4 regions of the Serratia sp. KH_031 genome follow, and region 1 is predicted to be linked to each of the others. Evidence: predicted binding sites of a transcription regulator. Region 1 holds the regulator's gene; each other region holds the start of a gene.
The links. The regulator sigma-54, encoded in region 1, starts transcription at its own class of promoters, with help from an activator protein. The targets are predictions, from matches to a motif close to GTTGGCACANNTTTCGCTNT.
Positions count from the first base shown of each region.

Region 1 (3,155 bases):
TAGCCGCGTAAAAACGGTGCTGGTGCCATCACAGTTGCAAGACAAAAACGGGCAAAAGAAGAGTAACTAATCCCTTATGGCTACACTTATCGCAGAAAACTTGGCGAAAGCCTACAAAGGCCGTACGGTCGTTGCCGATGTCAGCCTGAAAGTGAAATCCGGCGAGATCGTTGGCCTTCTTGGGCCAAACGGTGCAGGTAAAACCACCACTTTCTACATGGTGGTCGGTATCGTACAGCGTGATGCAGGACGCATCGTGATCGACGAAGAAGACATCAGCATTTTGCCACTGCACGCTCGTGCGCGCCGTGGTATCGGCTATCTGCCGCAGGAAGCCTCGATCTTCCGCCGTCTGAGCGTCTACGACAACCTGATGGCTGTTTTGCAAATCCGTGACGATCTCACCAATGAACAGCGTGATGACCGTGCCGTTGAGCTGATGGAAGAGTTCCACATCAGCCATCTGCGCAATAACCTCGGTCAATCATTGTCTGGTGGTGAACGCCGCCGTGTCGAGATCGCTCGTGCTCTGGCTGCCAACCCGAAATTCATCCTGCTAGATGAACCTTTCGCCGGGGTTGACCCGATCTCCGTTATCGATATCAAGAAAATCATCGAACACCTACGTGACAGCGGCCTTGGTGTGCTGATCACCGACCATAACGTGCGCGAAACACTGGACGTTTGTGAACGTGCTTATATTGTCAGTCAAGGCCATTTGATCGCCCACGGCGCACCAGATGTGATTCTGGCCGATGAACAGGTCAAGCGTGTTTATCTGGGCGAAGAGTTCCGCCTGTAGTGCCATAAAGGTAGTGCCACGCGGGTTAATCACCCGCGACGGTTAACGGAAGTAGCTGATTTATGAAGCAAGGTTTGCAACTCCGTCTGAGCCAACAACTGGCAATGACCCCTCAACTTCAGCAGGCGATCCGCCTGTTGCAGTTGTCTACGCTTGAGCTCCAGCAGGAGATTCAACTCGCGTTAGAAAGCAACCCGCTGCTTGAGCAAACCGACCCACACGAAGAAATCGACGCCAAAGCCAGTAACGATACAGAGGATCTGGATACCCGCGAGGCGCTGGAACAACCGGACATGCCAGAAGAGCTGCCATTGGACGCCACTTGGGATGAAATCTATACCGCAGGCACACCATCCGGTACCGGTACCGATTACCACGATGATGAACTCCCCGTCTATCAGGGCGAAACCACTCAAACGCTACAGGATTACCTGATGTGGCAGGTGGATCTGACGCCATTTTCCGAGACCGATACCGCTATCGCCACTTCCATCGTCGACGCCGTGGATGACACCGGCTACCTCACCGTCTCACTGGAAGAAATTCTAGAGAGTATCGGTGACGAAAATGTGACTATCGACGAAGTAGAAGCGGTATTGAAGCGGGTACAGCATTTCGATCCTATCGGCGTCGCCGCACGCGATCTGCGCGATTGTTTGTTAGTTCAGCTTTCTCAGTACGCCAAAGACACTCCGTATCTGGCCGAAGCGCGGCTGATCATTAGCGATCATCTGGATCTGCTGGCAAATCACGATTTCCGTAGCCTGATGCGAACAACCCGGCTAAAAGAAGATACACTGAAAGAAGCGATGCTGTTGATCCAGTCGCTCGATCCGCGCCCTGGCCAGTCGATCAATACCGGTGAGTCCGAGTATGTGATCCCAGACGTACTGGTGCACAAGGTGCAGGACAAATGGATGGTCGAGCTGAATGCTGACAGTATCCCGCGCCTGAAGATCAACCAGCAGTATGCCGCACTGGGTAACAGCGCACGTAGTGAAGCTGATGGGCAGTTTATTCGTAGCAATTTGCAGGAAGCGAAGTGGCTGATCAAAAGTCTGGAAAGCCGTAACGATACCTTGCTCAAAGTGACCCGCTGTATTGTCGATCAGCAGCAGATGTTCTTTGAACAGGGGGAAGAATTTATGAAGCCCATGGTGTTGGCGGATATCGCCCAAACCGTGGAGATGCATGAATCGACTATCTCGCGCGTTACAACGCAAAAGTTTTTGCACAGTCCGCGCGGGATTTTCGAGTTGAAATATTTCTTCTCCAGCCATGTGAATACCGACAGCGGTGGCGAAGCCTCCTCGACGGCGATCAGGGCATTGGTGAAGAAATTAATCGCGGCGGAAAACCCCGCCAAACCGCTTAGTGACAGCAAGCTGGCGAACGTTCTCTCCGAACAAGGGATTATTGTCGCACGGCGAACTGTCGCCAAGTACCGAGAGTCTTTGTCCATCCCGCCGTCGAACCAACGTAAACAGTTGGTTTGACCTCTACTGAGAAGGAAGACATTATGCAGCTCAACATTACCGGACAGCACATCGAAATCACCGATTCATTGCGTGAGTTTGTGAACAATAAGTTCGCCAAACTCGAACATTATTTTGATCGCATTAATCAGGTGTATGTCGTATTAAGTGTGGAAAAAGTGCAGCAGATTGCCGAAGCAACGCTGCACGTGAATGGAGGCGAGTTGCACGCCACCTCGGAAAAAGAAGATATGTATGCCGCAATTGACACCCTGATCGACAAACTGGCGCGTCAATTGAACAAACATAAAGACAAATTAAAACAACACTGACATTCTGGGTCGCATCTGTACGCAACCCAGACGTAGCCCAAAAGCTACACGGCAGCATTGGCGCGTTATCCGTAAGGTAGCGCGCCGAACCGTTACCAGGGCAAAAAATGAAAACTCCTTTATCGTGCCGTTTGATAAAAGAGCTCAAGTGAAGATGAGATGAACAACGAACTAATGCAGTTAAGCTCGGTATTGACTATCGAGTGCACCAAAAGCGACGTCCATTGCACCAGTAAAAAACGGGCATTGGAGATTATCAGCGAGTTGGCTGCCAAGCAGTTGAATCTGCCACCACAGGTGGTGTTTGACGCCATTCTAACTCGGGAGCGCATGGGCAGTACTGGCATAGGTAACGGTATCGCTATTCCTCACGGTAAGTTGGAAGAGGATACTCTGCGCGCCGTAGGCGTATTTATTCGCCTCGAACAGCCGATCGCTTTTGATGCCATCGACAATCAACCCGTTGATTTGTTGTTTGCTTTACTGGTTCCGGCCGACCAATGTAAAACCCATTTGCATACTCTGTCGCTGGTTGCCAAGTGCCTG
Region 1 covers NZ_CM174496.1:580,012-583,166, reverse strand. The annotation lists gene lptA (lipopolysaccharide ABC transporter substrate-binding protein LptA) at 1-70, shown strand, start outside; gene lptB (LPS export ABC transporter ATP-binding protein) at 77-802, shown strand; gene rpoN (RNA polymerase factor sigma-54) at 865-2,298, shown strand; gene hpf (ribosome hibernation promoting factor) at 2,322-2,609, shown strand; gene ptsN (PTS IIA-like nitrogen regulatory protein PtsN) at 2,769-3,155, shown strand, end outside.

Region 2 (3,155 bases), 290 kb from region 1:
TGCTCGCACCATTGAATGGTTTCGCCGCGACTTTGCAAGCCTTCGTACTGGCGGGCGGCAAGGGAGCAAATGTTACGGTGCCGTTTAAAGAACAGGCTTATCAGATTGCTGATGAACTCAGTGAGCGTGCAGCCATGGCCGGGGCGGTGAATACGCTCAAAGTAAAAGATAGTGGGCACTTACTGGGGGATAACACGGATGGTGTGGGTCTGTTGACCGATCTCGAACGTCAGCAATTGATCCAACCAAAGGATCGTATTTTGCTGGTGGGTGCCGGTGGAGCCGCACGCGGTACGATCTTGCCGTTACTCTCGTTTGGTTGCGAAGTGGTCATTACCAATCGCACTTTCAGCCGCGCACAGGAATTAGCGCAGGTGTTCCAACACATTGGTGAGATCGCTGCTTTGTCAATGGATCAACTTGATCAGCAGCACTTTGATCTCGTGATTAATGCGACGGCATCGGGCATCAGTGGTGAAATCCCTGCATTACCGACTGACATTATGCACTCCGAGATCCGTTGCTACGATATGTTCTATCAACAAGGACTAACGCCATTTCTAGCTTGGGCAAAGCAACAGGGGACAACGCGTTATGCCGATGGTTTAGGGATGCTGGTGGGACAGGCTGCGCATGCATTCCATTTGTGGCACGGAGTGATGCCGAAAATAGAGCCAGTATTGAAGCAACTGCGCGAAGAGATGTCAGCCTAAATCAAACCCCGCTCCTAATCGGAACGGGGAAGTAGATTAGAGATCTTCCAGATAGTCGTCTTTCCAACGAACATAGTTATTCGAAGAGTAAAGTAAGCCTTCTTTCTCTGCTTCTGTTAATAACCGCACCTGACGTGCCGGGCTGCCCATATATAAGTGGCCACTTTCCAGTCGCTTGCCCGGAGCCACTAAACTCCCAGCACCAATCATCACATCATCTTCTACTACGGCACCATCCAGTAGGATCGAACCCATACCGACTAAAACGCGATTACCGATCGTGCAAGCATGCAACATGGCTTTATGCCCTACCGTCACGTCTTCGCCGATCACTAATGGGTAACCATCGGGATTGTGTTCGGACTTATGGGTGACGTGCAGCACGCTGCCATCTTGAATGTTGCTACGTGCCCCGATCTTGACTGCATTAACGTCGCCGCGAATGGCAACGAGTGGCCAGATACTGACGTCATCGGCCAATTCAACATTACCGATGACTACGCTAGAAGGATCGATCATCACGCGTTGACCGATCTTTGGAGAATATTGAAGGTAAGAACGTACTGCGTCAGACATTAGTAAAGCCTCGCATCGGGATCATGTTTACCGGCAATACTAGACGTTGGCGATGGAATTACAACCAGTCGCAAGACCAGATCCTGCGGAAAATGACCCGGATCGCATAAGATCCACGCTAAAGGGGCGAAAAGTGTGCAAACAGTAAGAAAAGATCCAAAAAGGGGTTGTGCAAAAAACTCGGATCCCTATAATGCGCCTCCATCGACAGGGAACATGTGAACAACTTCACAGAGTCTCCGGGGTCGGAAGAGAAAAAACCTGAAAATTAGGGTTGACTCTGAAAGAGGGAAGCGTAATATACGCCACCTCGAGTTAGTAAGCGAAAGCGCGTAACTCACTGCTCTTTAACAATTTATCAGACAATCTGTGTGGGCACTCACAAGATGATATCCAGATGCTTTCGAGCATCAACAAAATATCAAGTCTTGAAGAGTGACACATGAAGTAAAATTCATACAGTAACCTTTGAGCATCGCTTCACGAGTTGAAGCAAATCAAGCTTTTAATTGAAGAGTTTGATCATGGCTCAGATTGAACGCTGGCGGCAGGCCTAACACATGCAAGTCGAGCGGTAGCACAGAAGAGCTTGCTCTTCGGGTGACGAGCGGCGGACGGGTGAGTAATGTCTGGGAAACTGCCCGATGGAGGGGGATAACTACTGGAAACGGTAGCTAATACCGCATAACGTCTACGGACCAAAGTGGGGGACCTTAGGGCCTCACACCATCGGATGTGCCCAGATGGGATTAGCTAGTAGGTGAGGTAATGGCTCACCTAGGCGACGATCCCTAGCTGGTCTGAGAGGATGACCAGCCACACTGGAACTGAGACACGGTCCAGACTCCTACGGGAGGCAGCAGTGGGGAATATTGCACAATGGGCGCAAGCCTGATGCAGCCATGCCGCGTGTGTGAAGAAGGCCTTAGGGTTGTAAAGCACTTTCAGCGAGGAGGAAGGGTTGGATGTTAATAGCATTCAGCATTGACGTTACTCGCAGAAGAAGCACCGGCTAACTCCGTGCCAGCAGCCGCGGTAATACGGAGGGTGCAAGCGTTAATCGGAATTACTGGGCGTAAAGCGCACGCAGGCGGTTTGTTAAGTCAGATGTGAAATCCCCGCGCTTAACGTGGGAACTGCATTTGAAACTGGCAAGCTAGAGTCTTGTAGAGGGGGGTAGAATTCCAGGTGTAGCGGTGAAATGCGTAGAGATCTGGAGGAATACCGGTGGCGAAGGCGGCCCCCTGGACAAAGACTGACGCTCAGGTGCGAAAGCGTGGGGAGCAAACAGGATTAGATACCCTGGTAGTCCACGCTGTAAACGATGTCGATTTGGAGGTTGTGCCCTTGAGGCGTGGCTTCCGGAGCTAACGCGTTAAATCGACCGCCTGGGGAGTACGGCCGCAAGGTTAAAACTCAAATGAATTGACGGGGGCCCGCACAAGCGGTGGAGCATGTGGTTTAATTCGATGCAACGCGAAGAACCTTACCTACTCTTGACATCCACAGAAGGCTTTAGAGATAGAGCTGTGTCTTCGGAAACTGTGAGACAGGTGCTGCATGGCTGTCGTCAGCTCGTGTTGTGAAATGTTGGGTTAAGTCCCGCAACGAGCGCAACCCTTATCCTTTGTTGCCAGCGGTTCGGCCGGGAACTCAAAGGAGACTGCCAGTGATAAACTGGAGGAAGGTGGGGATGACGTCAAGTCATCATGGCCCTTACGAGTAGGGCTACACACGTGCTACAATGGCGTATACAAAGAGAAGCGAACTTGCGAGAGTAAGCGGACCTCATAAAGTACGTCGTAGTCCGGATTGGAGTCTGCAACTCGACTCCATGAAGTCGGAATCGCTAGTAATCGTAGATCA
Region 2 covers NZ_CM174496.1:290,090-293,244, forward strand. The annotation lists gene aroE (shikimate dehydrogenase) at 1-713, shown strand, start outside; gene AC3ISQ_RS01295 (gamma carbonic anhydrase family protein) at 750-1,289, opposite strand; rRNA gene AC3ISQ_RS01300 (16S ribosomal RNA) at 1,796-3,155, shown strand, end outside.
Region 2: AC3ISQ_RS01295 (gamma carbonic anhydrase family protein) is a predicted target of sigma-54. The motif match lies at 1,413-1,432, and genes of this name have one in related genera.

Region 3 (3,155 bases), 1.7 Mb from region 1:
GATGTGGTTCCATCGCCCATTCCGCATGGACGACTGGTTGCTGTACGTGGTGGAAAGCACCTCAGCCTCCGGCGCTCGTGGTTTTGTTCGCGGTCAGTTCTATACCCGTGACGGCGTACTGGTCGCCAGCACGGTGCAAGAAGGCGTAATTCGCCAGCGAGAAGTGTAAAAACCAAAAGGGCGATGTCACCATCGCCCTCTCTACTTCAAGTATGAAGAGTATATTATTGGTTGTAAGCATTCTCGCCGTGACTATTCACATCCAGCCCTTCACGCTCTTGCTCTTCTGGCACACGCAGCCCGACGATCGCCCCCGCCACTTTAAAGGCGATGAACGCTGCCACACTGGACCAAACTAAAGTAATTACCACGCTCATCAACTGCACCCACACCTGATGCCCCATAGTGACGCCTTCCGCATAACCCGTGCCGCCCAGAGAAGAAGCCGTAAATACGCCAGTCAGTAAGCAACCCACGATGCCGCACACACCGTGCACACCAAATACGTCGCAAGTATCGTCTACTTTCAACCATTTCTTCAGCGTCACCACGCCCCATAACCCGGCGATACCGCCTACCAAGCCGATGATCAGCGCCCCGCCAACACCTACCGTACCTGCGGCAGGCGTAACGGCAACCAAACCAGCGATACAACCGGAGCAGGCACCTAGTAGTGAAGGTTTGCCACGGACAATCCATTCAGCAAAGGTCCAAGAAAGAATCGCACCAGCGGTCGCAATTACGGTATTCAAGAATGCCAAGGCGGCAATTCCGTTAGCGGCGCTGGCAGAACCGGCGTTAAAGCCGAACCAACCGATATACAGGATAGAGGCGCCGGTAAATACCATCGGCAAGTTGTGAGGTTTAAACGCTTCTTTCCCGAAACCGGCACGTTTGCCCAACAAATACGCCCCCACCAAACCCGCGCTGGCGGCGTTGATATGCACCACGGTACCGCCGGCGAAATCCAACGCGCCATCCTTCGCCAGTAAACCACCGCCCCACACCATATGGGCAATCGGCAAGTAAGAAATGGTGAACCAGATGGCCGCAAAAATCACCACCGCAGAGAAACGGATACGTTCGGCAAAACTACCGACGACCAATGCAACGGTGATGGTGGCAAACGAACACTGGAACGCGACGTGGATCATTTGGCTAAAAGTCCCGGTGACGCTATCAATCCCAATGCCTTTCAGCATTGCGGTTTGGAAACCACCGAAGAAGGCATTGCCTTCACTAAAGGCCAGACTGTAGCCGTACAACACCCACAGCACACAAACCAGCGCGAAGGTGACCGTCACCTGCGTCAGCATAGAAAGCACGTTTTTGGCGCGCAGCAGGCCACCATAGAACAAAGCAATACCCGGTAGAGTCATAAACAGCACCAATGCGGTGCAAATCATCATGAATGCGTTGTCAGCTTTATCAGCCACCGCCGGAGCGGCCAGCGCCAGAGAAGGAACCAAGGTTACCGTGCTCAGGCCCAACATGGATAAAAGTCTTTTCATTATCAATCCATCCCCATTTACTTAACCGAGCCTGTGATTACAGTGCTGCTTCGTCGGTTTCGCCGGTGCGAATACGAATAACTCGTTGCAATTCGGCAACGAAAATTTTGCCATCACCGATCTTGCCGGTGTAGGCCGCTTTACTAATGACATCAACCACTTCGTCTAGCTGGTCGTCGGCAATTGCGATATCGATTTTGACTTTAGGTAAAAAATTGACGCTGTATTCCGCTCCGCGATACAACTCCGCGTGCCCTTTCTGACGACCAAAACCTTTCACTTCGCTTACGGTCAGCCCCTGAATGCCCACAGAGGATAGGGCTTCGCGCACGTCCTCCAATTTGAACGGTTTAATCACCACGGTTACCAGCTTCATATTGCCTCTCCACGATTAAGCCAAAATTCACCCTGCTTCGATTCTTATAAAGCAAAGGCTATGCCATAAATGATTTCGGCGGTGGAATCCGTTAATGAGTGGTGACAATGGTGCAAAATAAGCACAGCTAGAATGATTGATTAAATATTGCGCACCACGACGGTGCATAGCGCGTCGAAAAAGTGCAATGGAAGGAATTACAGCGGAGGAAGTGCTTACTTGTGGTGCGAGGCACGACGTCAGCCGTGCCTCTGGAGATCAATTACGCGGGTTGGGTTTCTTCACGTGTGGCAGCAGCCAGTTCTTCACCCACTAGTTGCAGTTGGTACATTTGATAGTAACGCCCTTGTTGTGCCAACAATTGTTGATGATTGCCCTGCTCAACCGCGTGTCCACGGTGCAATACCAGAATCGAGTCGGCATCAACGATGGTTGAGAGTCGGTGAGCGATCACCACCAGCGTGGTGTGTTCACGGATCAAACGCAGCGCGCGTTGGATCGCCTGTTCGGTGCCAGAATCGATATTGGCCGTGGCTTCGTCGAGGATCAGGATCTGCGGCGCTTGCACCAAGACTCGCGCCAACGCCAGCAACTGTTTCTGCCCAACGGAAAGATTGTTACCCTGTTCACCCAAACGCGTATCAATGCTTTGTGGGAAACTGCGTACCAATTCAGCCAATTGCACCGTTTCCAGCGCCTGCCAGACAGCCTCTTCGCTGATATTGCGCCCTAGCGTCACGTTCGCCAGCACCGACTCCGCTAATACCACCGGATCTTGCTGCACCATCGCCACGCCCTGACGCAAGGTGTGATGCGACAAGTTAGACAACTCCCGGCTATCGAGACGAATTTTCCCTTCGCTAACCGGGTAATAGCCCATCAGCAAGTTTGCCAACGTACTTTTACCACTGCCGGTATGGCCGACCAGCGCCACGAAACCACGGGATGGCACCGTCAGCGAGATGTTCTGCAACACCTTTTTATCGGCGCGGTAGGCAAAACTGACATTTTCAATATCAATACGCCCACTCGCCAGCGGCTGATTATCGGTACCGTAGCTTTGCTGATTGCGATCCATCAGTTCGAAGATCCGCTCCCCGGCGACAACCGCCTGCTGCAAAACTGATTGCTGCGAAGTCAGTTCGATCAGCGGCTCGTTCAAACGACCGAGATAGCTGATAAAAGCATACAACACCCCAACGCCGATGGAGCCTTCACCGCTGAAACCAAACAGCATCAGCAAGCCACACATCACCATCGCTGAAAAC
Region 3 covers NZ_CM174496.1:3,742,940-3,746,094, forward strand. The annotation lists gene tesB (acyl-CoA thioesterase II) at 1-169, shown strand, start outside; gene amtB (ammonium transporter AmtB) at 225-1,511, opposite strand; gene glnK (P-II family nitrogen regulator) at 1,549-1,887, opposite strand; gene AC3ISQ_RS16785 (SmdB family multidrug efflux ABC transporter permease/ATP-binding protein) at 2,150-3,155, opposite strand, start outside.
Region 3: glnK (P-II family nitrogen regulator) is a predicted target of sigma-54. The motif match lies at 1,936-1,955, and genes of this name have one in related genera.

Region 4 (3,155 bases), 660 kb from region 1:
GCTGTTCCTGACTCAAGCGGCGCTGGTTGTCCATCGGTGCCAGTTCCATCAGGATGTAACCATCTGGCTGCGCTTGAGCCGTCAGGGAAAGAATATGTGCGTGCCCGTCGACCACCAGTGTCACTTCATTATCGGTAAAGCCTTGGCCAACGCGCAGACTTTCGCGCATCAGTTCGATATTCAGCGAAAAATAACCGAGCAAATCGGGTAAAGGTGTACCGAAAAGTTTACGTGAACTCTGCGCCAACAATTGCTGAGCGGCCGGATTAGCGTAATGAATCGCGAGTGAATCATCCAACAGTAAGACACTGTTGATGAGAGAATTGAGGATCTGCCCAGCGTCGGGCAGCTTATCAGTTGCCATACAGCAGACTCCTGCACCTTTTTAGTGCATCTATCCTACCCCATCGCAGAGCGTCGCGAAATGGCAGTGTTTGCAGAAAATACGGTGGAGAAAAAAACCCATCCGAAGATGGGCAGAAAGTTTCCACGGCAACAAAAAATCGACAACTAAAACTCATTGCACTGCGCCACTGCCACGCAAGTCAGCGGCGCAGGTAAAGCTTAAACTCGGTATTTTAAACGCTGTAATACAGTTCGAATTCAACTGGATGCGGAGTCATGCGCACGCGATCCATTTCTTCTTTACGCAGTTCGATGTAAGCATCGATAGCGTCGTCGGTGAACACGCCACCACGGGTCAGGAACTCGCGGTCTTCGTTCAGTGCCGCCATTGCTTCGTCCAGAGAGCCCGCTACTTTTGGAATCTCAGCTTCTTCTTCCGGTGGCAAGTCGTACAGGTTTTTGTCCATTGCATCGCCAGGGTGGATCTTGTTGATCACGCCGTCCAGACCTGCCATCAGCAATGCAGCGAAGCACAGGTATGGGTTAGCGGCTGGATCTGGGAAGCGCGCTTCAATACGACGTGCTTTCGGGCTAGCCACCACTGGGATACGGATAGAAGCAGAACGGTTACGGGCAGAATAAGCCAACATCACTGGCGCTTCATAACCTGGAACCAAACGCTTATATGAGTTAGTGGTTGGGTTAGCCAAGGCGTTGATGGCTTTCGCGTGCTTGATGATGCCGCCGATGTAGAACAGTGCGATATCAGATAGACCGCCGTATTTATCACCTGCGAACAGGTTCACACCGTTTTTAGACAGTGACATATGGCAGTGCATGCCGGAACCGTTATCACCGAACATAGGTTTCGGCATAAAGGTCGCCGTTTTGCCAAACGCGTGAGCCACGTTGTGCACCACGTATTTGTAAATTTGGATTTCGTCAGCTTTCTTGGTCATGGTATTGAAGCGGGTTGCCACTTCGTTCTGACCTGCTGTTGCCACTTCGTGGTGGTGAGCCTCAACCACCAGACCCATTTCTTCCATGGTCAGACACATGGTTGAACGGATGTCTTGTGAAGAATCGACCGGGGGAACTGGGAAGTAACCGCCTTTAACTGCTGGGCGGTGGCCTTTGTTGCCGCCTTCCATTTTAGTGGTGGAGTTCCATGCGCCTTCGATATCGTCGATAGCGACCATCGAGCCGCGGATGCTGCTGCCGAAACGAATATCGTCGAACAGGAAGAATTCAGGTTCTGGCCCAAACAGCACGGTGTCGGCAATGCCAGACGAGCGCAGGAAATCTTCTGCACGCTTGGAGATAGAACGCGGATCGCGGTCGTAGCCTTGCATGGTGCCGGGTTCGAGGATATCGCAACGAATGATCAGGGTAGACTCTTCGAAGAACGGGTCCAGAACCGCAGTGCTCGCGTCTGGCATCAGGACCATATCGGATTCGTTAATGCCTTTCCAGCCGCCGATTGAGGAGCCGTCAAACATTTTACCTTCTTCGAAGAAGTCGGCGTTTACCTGATGAGCAGGGATTGTGACGTGTTGTTCTTTACCCTTGGTGTCAGTGAAACGCAGGTCTACGAATTTCACTTCATGCTCATTCAGCATCGTCAAAACGTGTTCAGCGGACATACTTAACTCTCCCGGATTTATACATTGTCGTCGTGGAACGAATCTCGATTGGGACTTGGCTTTATCGGGTCTTAAAAAGACTTTATTCACCTTAAATTGATTAAAGCGAAAACCATGCCAACTTTACAAAATGTGTTTTATTGCCATTATGCGTGGGTTTTATACAACCCTAGTATGCACCATTAGCGATGCATTGCACCTTGATGGTGCAATTAGTGAGTGATGGGGCACTGCAATGGTGCAAAATTGCACCAACTGTGGTTTTTTGCACCGTGAAAGGGATCACAAACTAACCTGTGTGCAGTTGTTTATAAGAGATGACTGTGATCTTGTTTAGTCCCTCGCTTAATACGTGTACAATAGCGCGCTATTTCTAATGCCTGAGGCAAAGCTGTGATCGAAAATTTGCGTAACATCGCCATTATTGCCCACGTTGACCATGGTAAAACCACCCTGGTTGATAAGTTGCTGCAACAATCCGGTACCTTCGGAGAGCGTGCGGAAACCACCGAGCGCGTAATGGACTCCAACGATTTGGAGAAAGAGCGTGGGATTACCATCCTCGCCAAAAACACCGCCATTAACTGGAAAGACTACCGCATCAACATCGTGGACACCCCAGGACACGCCGACTTCGGCGGCGAAGTTGAACGTGTAATGTCTATGGTCGATTCCGTATTGCTGGTTGTCGACGCAATGGACGGCCCGATGCCTCAGACCCGTTTCGTGACCAAAAAAGCGTTTGCTAACGGTCTGAAACCTATCGTGGTTATCAACAAGGTTGACCGTCCGGGCGCACGCCCTGACTGGGTTGTTGATCAGGTGTTTGACCTGTTCGTTAACCTGAACGCGACTGACGAGCAACTCGACTTCCCAATCATCTATGCATCTGCATTGATGGGTATCGCGGGTAACGACCACTCTGATATGCAGGAAGACATGACTCCTCTGTATCAAGCGATCGTTGATCACGTCTCACCTCCACAGGTTGAGATGGACGCTCCGTTCCAAATGCAGATCTCTCAGTTGGACTACAACAACTACGTGGGTGTTATCGGCATCGGCCGTATCAAACGTGGTCAGGTCAAGCCTAACCAGCAAGTGACCATCGTAGACAGCGAAGGGAAAAAACGTAACGGTAAAGTCGGTAAGGTTCTGACCCACATG
Region 4 covers NZ_CM174496.1:4,749,162-4,752,316, reverse strand. The annotation lists gene glnL (nitrogen regulation protein NR(II)) at 1-364, opposite strand, end outside; gene glnA (glutamate--ammonia ligase) at 579-1,988, opposite strand; gene typA (ribosome-dependent GTPase TypA) at 2,382-3,155, shown strand, end outside.
Region 4: glnA (glutamate--ammonia ligase) is a predicted target of sigma-54. The motif match lies at 2,091-2,110, and genes of this name have one in related genera.